Jeotgalibacillus aurantiacus: one gene and its partner. The protein of the gene in region 1 interacts with the protein of each later gene in a pairwise test. Links are inferred from orthologs where the notes say so. Each region holds a gene or a part of one and is shown on either strand. Other genes may lie near its edges.

Region 1 (8,601 bases):
GACCTCCTGTGGCAATAACCTGAACCGGTCCGTTCGCTTCCTTCATCATACGGGAAACGATCCCTTCTACCTGACCAACATAACCATAGACAATTCCGGCCTGCATCGCAGAAACGGTGCTTTTACCAATCACCGTATCCGGGCGGGCGATTTCAATACGCGGAAGCTTAGCTGCCTTTGAATACAGAGCTTCTGTTGAAATGCCAATACCAGGTGCAATGACACCACCCATATACTGACGGTTTTCATTGACGTAACAATAGGTTGTTGCTGTTCCAAAATCAACAATAATCAGGGAGCCGCCATGTTCTTTAATGGCCGCAACCGCATTGACAATCCGGTCAGCCCCTACCTCTTTTGGATTATCATACTTTATATTTAAACCGGTTTTCATTCCCGGTCCAACGACAAGCGGTTTTAAATTGAAGTACTTTTTACACATGCGCTCAAGCGGGAACATCACAGGCGGAACGACAGATGAAATAATGATCCCATCAAAATCAGAAAAAGAAAGGCCAACATGCTCAAACAGGTTTTTCACCAGCATGCCATATTCATCTTCTGTTTTATTCCGGTTTGTTTCCACGCGCCAGTGATGAAGTAATTCATCCTCCCGATACACCCCGAGAACAGTGTTTGTGTTCCCAACATCCAATACAAATAACATCTTTTTTCACCACACCTAAAGTATTCTACACACTGACCACATCATACCACATTTTATGGATTAGACAGGTAGAGAAGTTTCAGCCGGTTAAATTGCCTTGGGGTCGGTTATCTTATTTTATTTCCCGGGAAAGAACCGTATTTCGAAAAAGGCATAAATAGCAAAATCCGCGGTTCCAATATTGGAACCGCGGATCATTTGGCAGTTAAAACGCCTTAGTGATTATGATTTACGCTCTTCATCTGAAGAAGGTGGTGTTTCCTCGAGCAGCTCTTCAGAAGATTTTTCTTCAGGAGCCTTCTCTGAGGAAGTTTCCTCTGAATCAAGCTCTTTTGATTCTTCTGTCACGTCCTTACGCTCGCTGTCGCCATTTGTAGCGCCGGCGCCGTAGTCTCGCTCAGGAAGTTTCCCGTGATCAACAAGGCTCTTGATCTGTTCAGCATCAAGCGTTTCGATATCAAGTAACGTCTCAGCAATCAACTCAAGCTTGTCACGGTTCTCTGTAAGAATCGTTTTTGCACGCTCATAACATTCTTTAATAATGCGCTGAATCTCTGTATCAATTTCATACGCAATTTTATCAGAATAGTTTTGCTCACTGTTAAAGTCACGTCCGAGGAATACCTGTCCCTGCGACTGACCGAACTGAAGTGGTCCAAGCTTATCACTCATACCGAATTCCGTTACCATTCGGCGGGCAATTCCCGTCGCACGCTGGAAGTCATTGTGAGCACCTGTTGATACTTCACCAAAGATAATATCCTCAGCTACACGTCCGCCAAGCAGACCTGTGATCTTATCAAGAAGCTCAGGTTTTGTCATAAAGTAGCGGTCCTCTTTCGGAAGCATAACGGCGTAACCGCCTGCCTGACCACGAGGTACGATCGTTACTTTGTGAACCATATCGGCTTCATCAAGCACAACCCCGATGACGGTATGTCCTGCTTCGTGGAACGCCACAATCTTTCTCTCTTTTTGAGAGATGACACGGCTCTTCTTGGCAGGACCCGCAATAACGCGGTCTGTTGCTTCATCGATATCGCCCATATCGATCAGCTTCTTGTCCTGACGGGCAGCAACAAGCGCCGCTTCGTTCAGAAGATTTTCAAGATCAGCACCTGAGAATCCAGGTGTACGCTGAGCGATGGCTTTCAGGTCGATATTGTCAGAAAGCGGCTTGTTTCTAGCATGTACCTTAAGTACAGCTTCACGACCCGTAACATCCGGGCGATCTACGGTAATCTGACGGTCAAAACGTCCTGGACGAAGAAGTGCCGGGTCAAGAATATCCGGTCTGTTCGTTGCGGCAATCATGATGATTCCTTCGTTGCCTGCAAATCCATCCATTTCAACAAGAAGCTGGTTCAGCGTCTGCTCACGCTCATCGTGACCTCCGCCAAGTCCTGCTCCACGCTGACGTCCGACTGCGTCAATCTCATCGATAAAGATGATACATGGTGCGTTTTTCTTTGCATTTTCAAATAAATCACGTACACGTGATGCCCCGACCCCTACAAACATCTCAACGAAGTCTGATCCGGAGATCGAGAAGAATGGAACGCCGGCTTCTCCTGCCGCAGCACGCGCTAGAAGCGTTTTACCGGTTCCAGGCGGTCCGACAAGCAGAATCCCTTTTGGAATACGTGCGCCAACGTCTGTAAATTTGCGTGGATCTTTCAGGAAGTCTACAACTTCGACAAGCTCCTGCTTCTCTTCGTCTGCTCCTGCCACGTCTTTGAAACGAACCTTTTTCTTCTCTTCTGTATAAAGCTTCGCCTTACTCTTACCAAAGTTCATGACACGGCCACCGCCGCCACCCTGAGCCTGGTTCAGAAGGAAGAAGAATAAAATAAAGATAATGACGAACGGAATAATCGTCGTCAGAAACGTTACCCATCCGCTTGTCTCAGGTGCAGGAAGAACATTCACTTCTGTGCTGTTCTGCTGTGCTACCTCATCAATGGTTTCAAGTGTCGTGCTTTCAAACGGGATGTTTGTAAGGAAGTATTCTTCCTCTGCATATCCGTCAAGCTGCCCGCGAACATTATATACATTGCGGTCAGGCTGAATTTCAATTTCAGTTACATCTCCGCCTTCAAGAGCGTTGATAAATTCACCATATGTGAGTTCCTGGTTTGGCTGGTTTCCGTTATTAAAAAACCCAATAATCCCGATAATTACCAGGAAAATGATTAAATAAAAGATCGTATTACGAAATATCCGGTTCATCCCTTACCTCCTCCCACGGTCAAAGAAACTAATAACAATATTATCATAGTAAAAGAAAACGTGACAACCAATAAGCCTGCTTCAAACGCGCTCTGGTGCGCGTTTCGATTATTCTTCCGAATTCGTATAAATCTCAGGCTTTAACACACCGATATATGGGAGGTTCCGGTAACGTTCCGCATAATCCAGTCCGTATCCGACAACAAATTCATCCGGGACAATAAATCCAACATAATCAGCTTTAATATCTGCTTTACGGCCTGATGGCTTATCAAGCAGTGTCACAATTTTGATTGATTTTGCTTTACGGTATTTGAACAGATCCACCAGGTAGTGAAGTGTCAGACCGCTGTCAATAATATCTTCCAGGATTAAAATATCGCGTCCCTCAACTTTAGTGTTCAGGTCCTTAATGATCTTTACTTCACCTGAAGAAACAGTAGAGTTTCCGTAGCTTGAAACATCCATAAAATCCATCTCAAGGTAAACGTCCATACGCTTAATCAGGTCAGCCATAAACGGCATTGCGCCTTTTAATACGCCAATTGCCAGCGGATATTTATCCTGATACTCTTCTGTCAGCTCCGCACCAAGTTCTTTAATCTTGTCCTGAAGCTGCTCTTCTGTGTACAATACTTTCTCGATATCTTTATTTAACACGACCAATGTCCTCCTAAAAGATCCTAATAATAGATTAACGTATATGCAGCCGGCTCACCGTTCTCTTTCGACAGAGTACGCTTGCGAAGGGCCGGGACCCAAAGTATGGTTCCCTGAGAATCTGTGACGATCGGCCACACATCACGAAGGGGAAGCGGTACTTTACAGTCAATAAATACACGCGTTATCTTCTTCGATCCATTCCCGTCCGGCAGCTGAATTCTGTCTCCCGTTTTCCGGGTCCGAACCGTCAGCGGCCAGTGTACCGGTTCATCTATGTGATAAACATCACGAACCGAAATGGCAGGATGAACCGCTCCTTCCAGGCATTCAATTGTGCCGTCCGGAAGCTCCACCCGTTCTCCAGGCCTGATCACCATCTCGTATCCACCCTCTTCCAGTTCCCTATGTGAAGAAAACTGAAACGTCACGTCAGCATAAGACCGCGTGACTGTGAGCTTTTCCGGAAGATGAATCTGACCGGATGGATGAGGCTGTTCAATCAGCTGAAGAACCGCGCGAACATGCGCAGAAGATAAGGCTGTAGGTACTTTTGCATACAGATAATTTAATATTAGATGAATCACCCTTCTTTGTAAAGGAGGAGCCAAATCGGTAAAAGCAGTTAAATGAAGCACCAGCACCTCTTCATTTTGCCTGGTGACAACTTGATCAAACGCCTCTGTTGCCTGCTTCAAAAGAAACGCCTCATCCTCAGAAACCTCTTCAGTAAAGCGTCGAAAAGCATCATGGACAGATGGATTTTCTTTTTTTAACAAAGGCAGAAGATGGTTCCGGATCCGGTTTCTCGCATATGAATCCGTCGCGTTGGTCGGATCGATTTTTGGCGTCAGGTGATGTTGTTCACAATATTGTTCGATCTCTGATTTAGTGACAGCAAGAAACGGGCGGATCATCACACCCGAGCCAAACGGACGGCTTGGCGGTATGCCTGCCACGCCCTTTAATGTTGTCCCCCTGGTCAGTCGGAACAGCACCGTTTCAATCTGATCATCTGCATGATGACCAAGTAAGAGTACAGTCAGATTTCTTTTTTTCATGATGTCTTTAAAAAATGCATAACGCACATGCCGGGCTGCCGCCTGTGTCCCTCCCCCTGTCTCTGCCATGTGCTTTTTGACATCGGCTCTCAGGGAATGAAAGGGAATCTGGTGCGCGTGGCAATAGGCTTGAACAAATGCCAGGTCTTCATCCGCACTGTCCCGCAGGCCGTGATGCACATGGGCAACCTCCACTTTTTCCGGCCATGGGCTGTGCTGAAAAAAATGCAGCAGCGCAAGTGAATCCGGTCCACCCGATACGGCAATCAGCAGCCGCTCGTGTTCTATCGGGAAATGCTGATCCCGGCAATAACGATTAATTTTCGCGGTAAAATCGCTCATGTCTTGATCCTTCCCATCCTTTACAGTTACTTATCAGTATACAGGATGTGATCAGACATGTAGAATCATACCTCTATCCGGCGTTTCGCTTGAGCGGAATGGCAGCCCATTTCGGTACCTGATGATCAATCTTAATGGCCGCCACCGTCATATCATCTTCAATCGAGCCGCCTGATGACCGGACTGCCGCCTCCATGATGAGATCCGCTGCCGTCTGCGGATCATCCACCGTCAGTTCTGATATTTGACGGCGCAGCCACCTTTCTGGATTTTCGATCGTCCGTAAACCGTCCATGACGCCATCACTGACCATAAATAATAAATCGCCTGCCTTCAACTGATCCTCCAGTACATCCATTTCCATCTCCCTGAAAAAGCCGAGCGGCAAATTGCCCGCTTCAATCATCTTTATTTGTTTCCCACGCTTAATATAACTCGGAACAGAACCAACCTTTAAAAACTTGGCTTTTGCGTTTTGCAGATCAATCATGACGAGATCCACCGTGGAATAAGCATCATTCGTCCGCTTCACAGTCAAGATTGAATTGACTGATTTAATCGCCAGCTCCTCGTCAATACCTGCCTTCAGCATTTGCTGCAAAAGCCCGATTGTCTCTTCGCTTTCCCTTTTCGCCTTCTCACCATTACCCATCCCGTCACTGATCGCAACGGCATACTTCCCTTCATTTAACGGAACGGCCGTGTAACTGTCTCCTGACACCAGTCCTCCCCTGAAAGCAGCATGCGCGACGCCTACATTGACGTGAAATGCCTTTGCAGAACGGTACGTTGCAACGGTTCCTTCGTACGGTGAAGGCAGATCCGTTTTCTTATAAACGATAATGGTTTCTTTTAAAATAGAAGAAAGCATCGGCGCAATCAGCTTTTCACATTCCCCGTGCTCCTCTTTAAACGGCAGCATAATATCCAGGTCCACCTTCCCGTATTCCAGACAGTGAATCTCCACATGCTCCGCCTGAATGCCATAGCCCTGCAGCTCCTTCTTAATGGATTCCTCCTGTCCATCATGCTTTTGTATTTCACGCTGAAGCTCAGAAGCAAAGTCCTTCATCACATCCGACAGCCCGGACAGCTGTCTGGCCACAAACTGACTGCCCTCTTTCAGCTGTTCTTTCATCTGATCCTGTAAATGTAGATTCATCTGTTCATCCTCAAATTCCTTTTTCACCTGTTCAGATTTTACACAAAGTGACTCCCAGCCTTTATTGTCATTGTCCCTGTAGACGAGATCAGTCATCCATTCATACGTCCGGTCAAACTGGGACGCCCAGCAGAATTCTTTTTTGAAACACTGCTGGCACGTCCGGGCGGTCACTTTACTGATCATATAATCTGCTTCCGTCTGCGGATCCTCAGGCAGCGTCTCTTTGCACGAAAAGCTTTTTGACAGCTCGGCAAACATATCCGAAAACCGTTCCACCTTTTCAGCGGTCGCATCACGGACATTCAGGGCATACCGCTGCTGTTCTTCTATGTATTCATCGGATCCCGGAACGTGCCGGGCGATCGCCGTGATCCACTTTTTAGGCGTGACAAATAGCAATAGAGCCGTAACGGCAGACTCATACAACGACGCCTCAAGACGCAGTGTGTCCCCAATCATTAACCCGGTTAAAAGGGTGGCAAGCATCAGCCCGAGCGACACCCCCATCGCTCTACCTGATTTCAGGAGTCCTCCAAGTAAACCGGCCACAGCCAGCAGCGCCACTTCAGGCATATGGGCAAACGAAGACAAACAGAAGATCAGTCCCGTCACCACACCTGCGGTTGAGCCAACGAGCGCACCAGCAGCCAGTGCTGCAACGACCACTAAATAACGGGTCATCATATGGCTTACGGCAAACTCCCCTACCATCCAGCCGGTTAAACCAACAGCGATCGAGGCGGCGAATACAGCCAGCGCCACAAGCTCCTCATGTGTATAGGCCGCCTTCCTCCCCTTTTTTATAATGGTAAAGCTCTGCATAAAGATGAGTGCAAGCACCCCCGCAGCTAAAGCCTCAAGGGAAATCATCACCCCATCCACCCAGGTGAGCGGACCGCTCGTGAGGAGATAAATGGACTTTGCAACGGCCAACACCCCAGCCGCTGCCCCTGCCAGCACAAAACGCTGACGAAGCCTGTTTTTCAAAACAGCAGCTGTCATCCTGAACAATACGAGTGCGCCCGCCGTATACAAACCCATTTGCGGACTTAATGTAGAAGCACCTAAAATCAGACCAAGAAACACGGCAGCCGTCCGGCTTTTCTGAAAAAGCAGCACCACTGCGAAAAAAGGAAGCGCAAAAGGAGTGAACTGTGACATCACCACGGCCCGTCCAAGCATCAGACTGATGAGAATATGGACGGCTCCTTTCTCATAAAACCAGACAGCTAGTTTGCGGATTGCAAGCTCAGGCTGCCATTTTGCTTGCTTACGGGAACGGGCGAGTGACAGGGCGGTGGTCAGTTCGAAATTTGCTTCATGTACATTGGTCATTAATTTGTCCACTCCTCACATGATCTTTGCGGATTATTATAGAAGGAACATACATGGAGAGTTTGTCATAATGACAGAGGAGAACCTAAAAAGTGTTCGACGGATTCTTTACGTTCATGTGTGTATCAGACGGCACCTGAAACAATCCGACAAAGTTCAAAAAAATCATTGACACTTCTTTAGAGGCTATGTATTATATATCTTGTGCCTCATTTGAACGCACAGCATTTTCTAACATACGGCGGCGTAGCTCAGCTGGCTAGAGCGTACGGTTCATACCCGTGAGGTCGGGGGTTCGATCCCCTCTGCCGCCACCATAAGAGGCCCGTTGGTCAAGTGGTTAAGACACCGCCCTTTCACGGCGGTAACACGGGTTCGAATCCCGTACGGGTCATAATGGAAACACGATTCTCTGTTGAGGATCGTGTTTTTTTGTATCAATCGGACCGCACCCCATGCTTCACTGGCAGCGAAGCATGGGGTGTGGTCCCTTAATATTAACTTATGATTATTTTGTTAAAAGAGGACGGGCTTGGGGCATCCTACGCTTTCCGTGGCCGGGCGGTGAACCCGCTGTGCTTCGCACATCGGTTTCACCTGTCCCTTTCCGCCACAGGAGTCTTCGGATGCCCCAAGCCCTCGGTTGATTATATTTGTTTTTTAAGAGCCAGTCGTTGTTCTTCTGTTTAATTACATAAGGTATGACGCGAAATAGAAAGGTTGGTCAGGCGGGAAAGTATCGCGTCAAATAAAGGGTTTTGAGTTTCAGGATCACTTTGGCGAAGAGAAAAGTGGCTCTGTTTGGACACTCCCCCCTGAAAGCATCTGTTTTTCCGCACCAAAAAAGCACCCGGCTTTGGTGCCGCGCGCTTATGTGTCAGCTGAGCCGTTTTTGATCGGAAGGTGAATCCAGCAGGTGCCTTTTGTCGAGTTCAAGGCGAAGCTTTTCTGTTTCGAGGAGAAAATTCTCATGTTTCAGCTTCTCAAGCTCGAGCTGCTTGTCTATCGATGCGTTTTTCAGCTTCGCAAGGTTTTGAAAGTGATTGGTGATAATGCCTGCAAGCGGAATTGAGAAAATCATAATGATTGTAACCAGACCTGTCAATGTGCCTCACCCTTTCTTTCCCTCATTCTACCATACC
Region 2 (5,049 bases), on another replicon or contig:
AAGTTGAAATCGCGGTACAGGCAGTTGACGAAAGCGGAGATGTTGTATTGAAGGGTACCGTGATCGTCTGCCCGCCACATAAACTCGAACGCTTCGAGGGCTCAGCGCTGGATAACTTTTAGGATAAGATTTTGATATGAAGTGCAGGTTCATTCCGGCAGCCATGACTGTATCAACACGAATCAAAGTGTTGGTACAGTTTTTTTAATGACGATAAATACTGAATTTGCAGCTTGAAAGATTCCTTATCGCGTCCCGAAACAGTTTATACTATAATAAAGTTGGGTGAATGGATCGAAATATAGGGGTTAATTAAGTTCCTGGAGGTTTAACATGAGTAAAAGAGTCCTTGTAGTAGACGATGAACAATCAATCGTAACACTTCTAAAATATAACCTGGAGCAGTCCGGGTATGAGGTGCTGACCGCTCTCGATGGTGAGGAAGGATTCAATCAGGCGCTTGAAGGAAAGCCGGATCTGATCGTTCTTGACCTGATGCTGCCAAAGATGGATGGAATCGAGGTCTGCAAAAAGCTGCGTCAGGAGCATGTGGATATTCCAATCATCATGTTGACAGCGAAGGATGATGAGTTTGATAAGGTGCTGGGCCTGGAGCTTGGTGCAGATGATTATATGACAAAGCCTTTCAGTCCACGTGAAGTGGTTGCTCGTGTTAAAGCCATTTTAAGAAGAACGAAACATGCTGAAGTAAAGCAGCCGGAACCTGAAGAACCATCACATTCGATTGGTGAGGTAAAAGTGTATCCTGATCAGTACGAAGCGTTTTTCAGGGATGAACCGATTGAATTAACGCCAAAGGAATTTGAATTGCTGGTTTATCTGATCGAAAATAAGGGTCGCGTCCTGACAAGGGACCAACTGCTTCAGGCTGTATGGAATTATGATTTTGCCGGTGATACCCGGATTGTAGATGTTCATATCAGTCATTTGCGCGAGAAAATTGAAGAAAACACAAAGAAGCCTGTTTACATCAAAACGATTCGCGGCCTTGGCTATAAAATGGAGAAACCAAAAGAAGCGTGAAGATTTCATCCTTTCGTGGACGGCTTCTCTTTGCGCTTATCACACTCATTTTTCTTGTGCTGATCGGCCTTGGCATTCTAATCGGTGAGCTCGTAAAATCCTATTATTTAAACGCTTTGCATTCAAGGCTTGAGCGTGAGGTTGATATTGTCATTGACCAGACGGAACGGCAGTCGTCATTTGAAGAACTGAATTTATCAGATTTTAATCAGTTGAGTGATGTGCTGGATACCAGGATCTCTATTTTAGATCAGGAGGGCGTGATCATTTACGATTCTGGTATGGGGGTATCGGAAACGGTGAATCATGAAACGATCCTGGAGGAGATCAGTCAAACGTTCCCTGATCAAGAGGAGGGAATTGTTCAGTATCCTCAGAATGACCAGACCTTTTATTATGCAGGGGCAGTTGAGACGGCAGGAGAGAGCGGCTATGTGATCATGGCAACCTCTTTTAATGAACTTGGGGATGTATACAGACAAATTTGGATCATCCTTTCCATTACGCTTGGAATCGCAATGCTCATCATCATTTTCCTTGGTGCCAGAATTACAAGTCAGTATACGAAGCCGATTGAATCAGCAACCAAAGTGGCGATTGAACTCGCTAAAGGAAATTATAAAGCAAGGACTTTTGAAGACCGTGTTGATGAGACGGGCATGCTGAGCAACGCGATTAACGTTCTTGCACGCAATCTTCAGGAGATGGTCAACGATCAGGCCGTCCAGCAGGACCGGCTTCAAACTCTGATTGAAAATATGGGAAGCGGACTCATCATGATTGATAAGCAGGGGTATATTGTGCTTGTAAACCGTCCGTTTTTATCCTTCTTTCAGATGGATTTGAAGGAAATTTTAAATGAGCGTTATAAAGATGTGTTTCATGATCCGCGTGTCAGGGAAATCGCAGAAGAGGTTTTCATGACTGAGCAGCGCGTCAGAAAACAGGTCTATACCGAAAGTACGATCCCGAAAAGACATCTCGAAATCTACGGGGCTCCGATTATCGGTGAAAGAAGTGCGTGGCAGGGCATTGTGCTCGTATTCCATGATATCTCTGAGCTTAAAAAGCTCGAGCAGATGAGAAAAGACTTTGTAGCAAACGTATCGCATGAGGTTAAAACACCAATTACCTCCATAAAAGGGTTCACTGAAACCTTACTCGACGGTGCAATGAATGACCGTGACGCCCTTGATTCATTTCTGACAATCATTCTGAAAGAAAGTGATCGTCTGCAAATGCTCATTCAGGACCTGCTTGACTTATCTAAGGTCGAACAGCAGGGCTTTAAGCTATCGCTATCTGAGGTGAATCTGTCAGATCTGCTTGAAGAGGTAAAAATGGTCATCGGTCAGCGTGCGGCAGAGAAAAAGATGCACATTGTACTGGAGCTCGATCCGAAGTCTGTCATCGAGGGAGATTTTGACCGGCTGAAGCAGGTGTTTATTAACCTTCTAAACAATGCGATTACGTATTCTTACAATGAAGGCGAAATAAAAGTCAAAACGGTAAGGCGCGGTGACAGAATGCTGATTCATGTCATTGATAATGGAATTGGGATGGAAAAAGAGGAGATATCCCGTATTTTTGAACGGTTTTACAGAGTGGATAAGGCAAGAAGCAGGAACTCCGGCGGGACCGGGCTGGGACTTGCCATTGTTAAGCATATAGTAGAAGTGCATCATGGAGAAATCCAGGCAACGAGTCAGGTTGGAAAGGGGACCACCTTCACGATTGATCTGCCAGTTGAACAGGATAAATGGAATTAAACGTTCTTTACGTTAAATTTACATCTTTAAGACATTTTCTTAATATTCAATTGATAAGATACAAAGTGAAAACCCCTTCATCCAAGGAACCCCGAAAAAAGCGTGAACAGACCCCGTTCACGCTTTTTTCATGTCTTTTTCTAAAAATCTGTAATTCCTTTATCCAGTCATCATCATTTTTGACATTTTACTGAAACCTTTCTGTTACATAATCGTATTATAGGCAATACATACAGAAAGGAAGAATGAGATGAGCATAAGACGAATTATGGCTGGGATCGGGATTGTGTTTGGTTCTGTCATCCTTCTTATTATATTGTTTACATCCTGGTACACCGTTGATGAATCCGAGCAGGCACTCGTTTTAACATTTGGTGAAGCCAATGAAACCATCACCGAATCAGGCTTGAAGTTCAAGCTGCCATGGCCTATTCAGCAGGTGGAGGTGTTATCAAAGGAAACCTTCAGTCTGCAGTTTGGTTATGAACAGGAAGGCGGGGAAATTCAATCATTTCCTGAAGAAACCGTGATGATTACAGGTGATGAAAACATTGTATTAACGGATCTTGTTGTTCAGTGGAAAATTACTGAACCTCGTGACTACCTGTTCAATGCGGAGGACCCGCGCGAGGTTTTATACGATGCAACGTCCGCATCCATCCGGAGTATTATTGGAAGTTCTACTATAGATGATGCTTTGACATCAGGGAAAGCGGAAATTGAAGCAGAGGTTCGGGAACTGCTGGCATCATTGATGGAGAAGTATGAGGTAGGGATTTCCGTTCAGGCAGTCCAGCTGCAGGACGTGGAACTGCCAAACCAGGAAGTGCGTCAGGCATTTACCGCTGTAACGGATGCACGTGAAACGATGATCACGAAAGAAAATGAGGCTGAAAAATATAGAAATCAGAAAGTAAACGAGGCGCAGGGGGAAAAGGATGCCATTGAATCCCGGGCCCAGGGTGAAAGAGCAGCCCGGATCGAACAGGCGCGAGGAGACGTTGCGATCTTTAACGAAATCTTTGCCGAGTATCAGAACAATCAGGAGATCACCCGTCAGCGTCTGATTTTGGAGACGCTTGAAGAAGTACTCCCGGGAACAAAGCTTTACATCATGAATGATAATGGAGATACGCTGAAATACCTTCCACTGCAGCCTGACAGTCAGCAGCCGGTTCCGCCACCTGCTGAAGAGAGTGAGGGTTCGTCAAATGGACAATAATGATCAGAATAAAGTATTTGATTTTAATAAAAAGCCAAAACAGACTAAGAAAAATATTGATATTGACTGGAAGAAATACCGTAAAGCAGGGATCATATCATTTCTTCTCATCTTCCTTCTGATCATTGCCCTTTTGAATGTGTTTATCGTAAAAGAAGGAGAATACCGGGTGATTCGTCAGTTTGGAGAGGTTGTTAATATTATAGAAGAGCCGGGATTACACGCGAAGATTCCGTTTGTACAGTCCGTCACGACACTCCCTAAATATCAGATGACCTATGATGTATCTGAAGCGGAAATTAACACGATGGATAAAAAGCGTATTATTATTGATAATTACGCTGTCTGGCGTATTACAGAGCCAATTAATATGATCTCGAATGCGGGTACCATGGTCAATGCAGAATCCCGCATGGAAGAATATATTTATTCAGTTGTCCGGTCTGAGCTTGGACGATTGAATTATGATGAGATTATAAATGATGAAAACTCTTCCAGAGGAAGCCTGAATGACCGTGTAACAGAGCGGGTCAATGAACTGCTTGAACAGGAGCAGTTCGGGATTGAAGTTGTTGACGTCCGGATGAAACAGACGAATCTTCCAGAGGCGAATGAGGAGTCCGTTTATACAAGAATGATTTCTGAGCGTCAGTCAACAGCTCAGGAATACTTATCAATGGGTGATGCGAACAAAAACCGGATCGAAGCGAATACGGATCGTGAAGTCAGGGAGCTGCTGGCAAAAGCAAACGCGGAAGCTGATGTGATCCGTGCGGAAGGTGAAGCAGAGGCGGCCAGAATCTACAATGAAGCCTTCTCAAAAGATCCTGAGTTTTATGAGCTGTTTAGAACACTCGAGTCGTATAAAACAACGGTGAATGATGAAACGATGATTATTTTACCTTCAGACTCACCGTACGCTTCCCTCCTGCAGGGAATAACTGAATAAAAGTGTGCAGGTGCCGCTGTTTTCCCTTTCATTTTGGAAATGCTAAAATGAAGGAAGGACAGCGG

Evidence for each region.
Region 2: the proteins of ftsH (region 1) and hflK interact in binary tests that used the Escherichia coli proteins (3 or more experiments, as listed by UniProt). The link is inferred for Jeotgalibacillus aurantiacus from one-to-one orthologs.

Annotation. Positions count from the first base shown.
Region 1 is NZ_JACNMS010000009.1:18,899-27,499, reverse strand. What follows is about bases 394-3,377. They hold ftsH (ATP-dependent zinc metalloprotease FtsH), read right to left. Parts: upstream 2,897-3,377; coding sequence 890-2,896; downstream 394-889. Other genes in these bases: hpt (hypoxanthine phosphoribosyltransferase), read right to left, coding at 3,005-3,377; H7968_RS17340 (type III pantothenate kinase), read right to left, coding at 394-667. In the rest of the region: more of H7968_RS17340, read right to left, coding at 1-393; more of hpt, read right to left, coding at 3,378-3,556; tRNA lysidine(34) synthetase TilS, read right to left, coding at 3,580-4,959; spoIIE (stage II sporulation protein E), read right to left, coding at 5,033-7,459; H7968_RS17305 (hypothetical protein), read right to left, coding at 8,337-8,564. UniProt on the Escherichia coli protein: Acts as a processive, ATP-dependent zinc metallopeptidase for both cytoplasmic and membrane proteins. Plays a role in the quality control of integral membrane proteins.
Region 2 is NZ_JACNMS010000004.1:139,097-144,145, forward strand. What follows is about bases 2,054-5,049. They hold hflK (FtsH protease activity modulator HflK), read left to right. Parts: upstream 2,054-3,063; coding sequence 3,064-4,035; downstream 4,036-5,049. Other genes in these bases: pnpS (two-component system histidine kinase PnpS), read left to right, coding at 2,054-2,813; hflC (protease modulator HflC), read left to right, coding at 4,025-4,984. In the rest of the region: H7968_RS13520 (MaoC/PaaZ C-terminal domain-containing protein), read left to right, coding at 1-122; H7968_RS13525 (response regulator transcription factor), read left to right, coding at 334-1,044; more of pnpS, read left to right, coding at 1,047-2,053.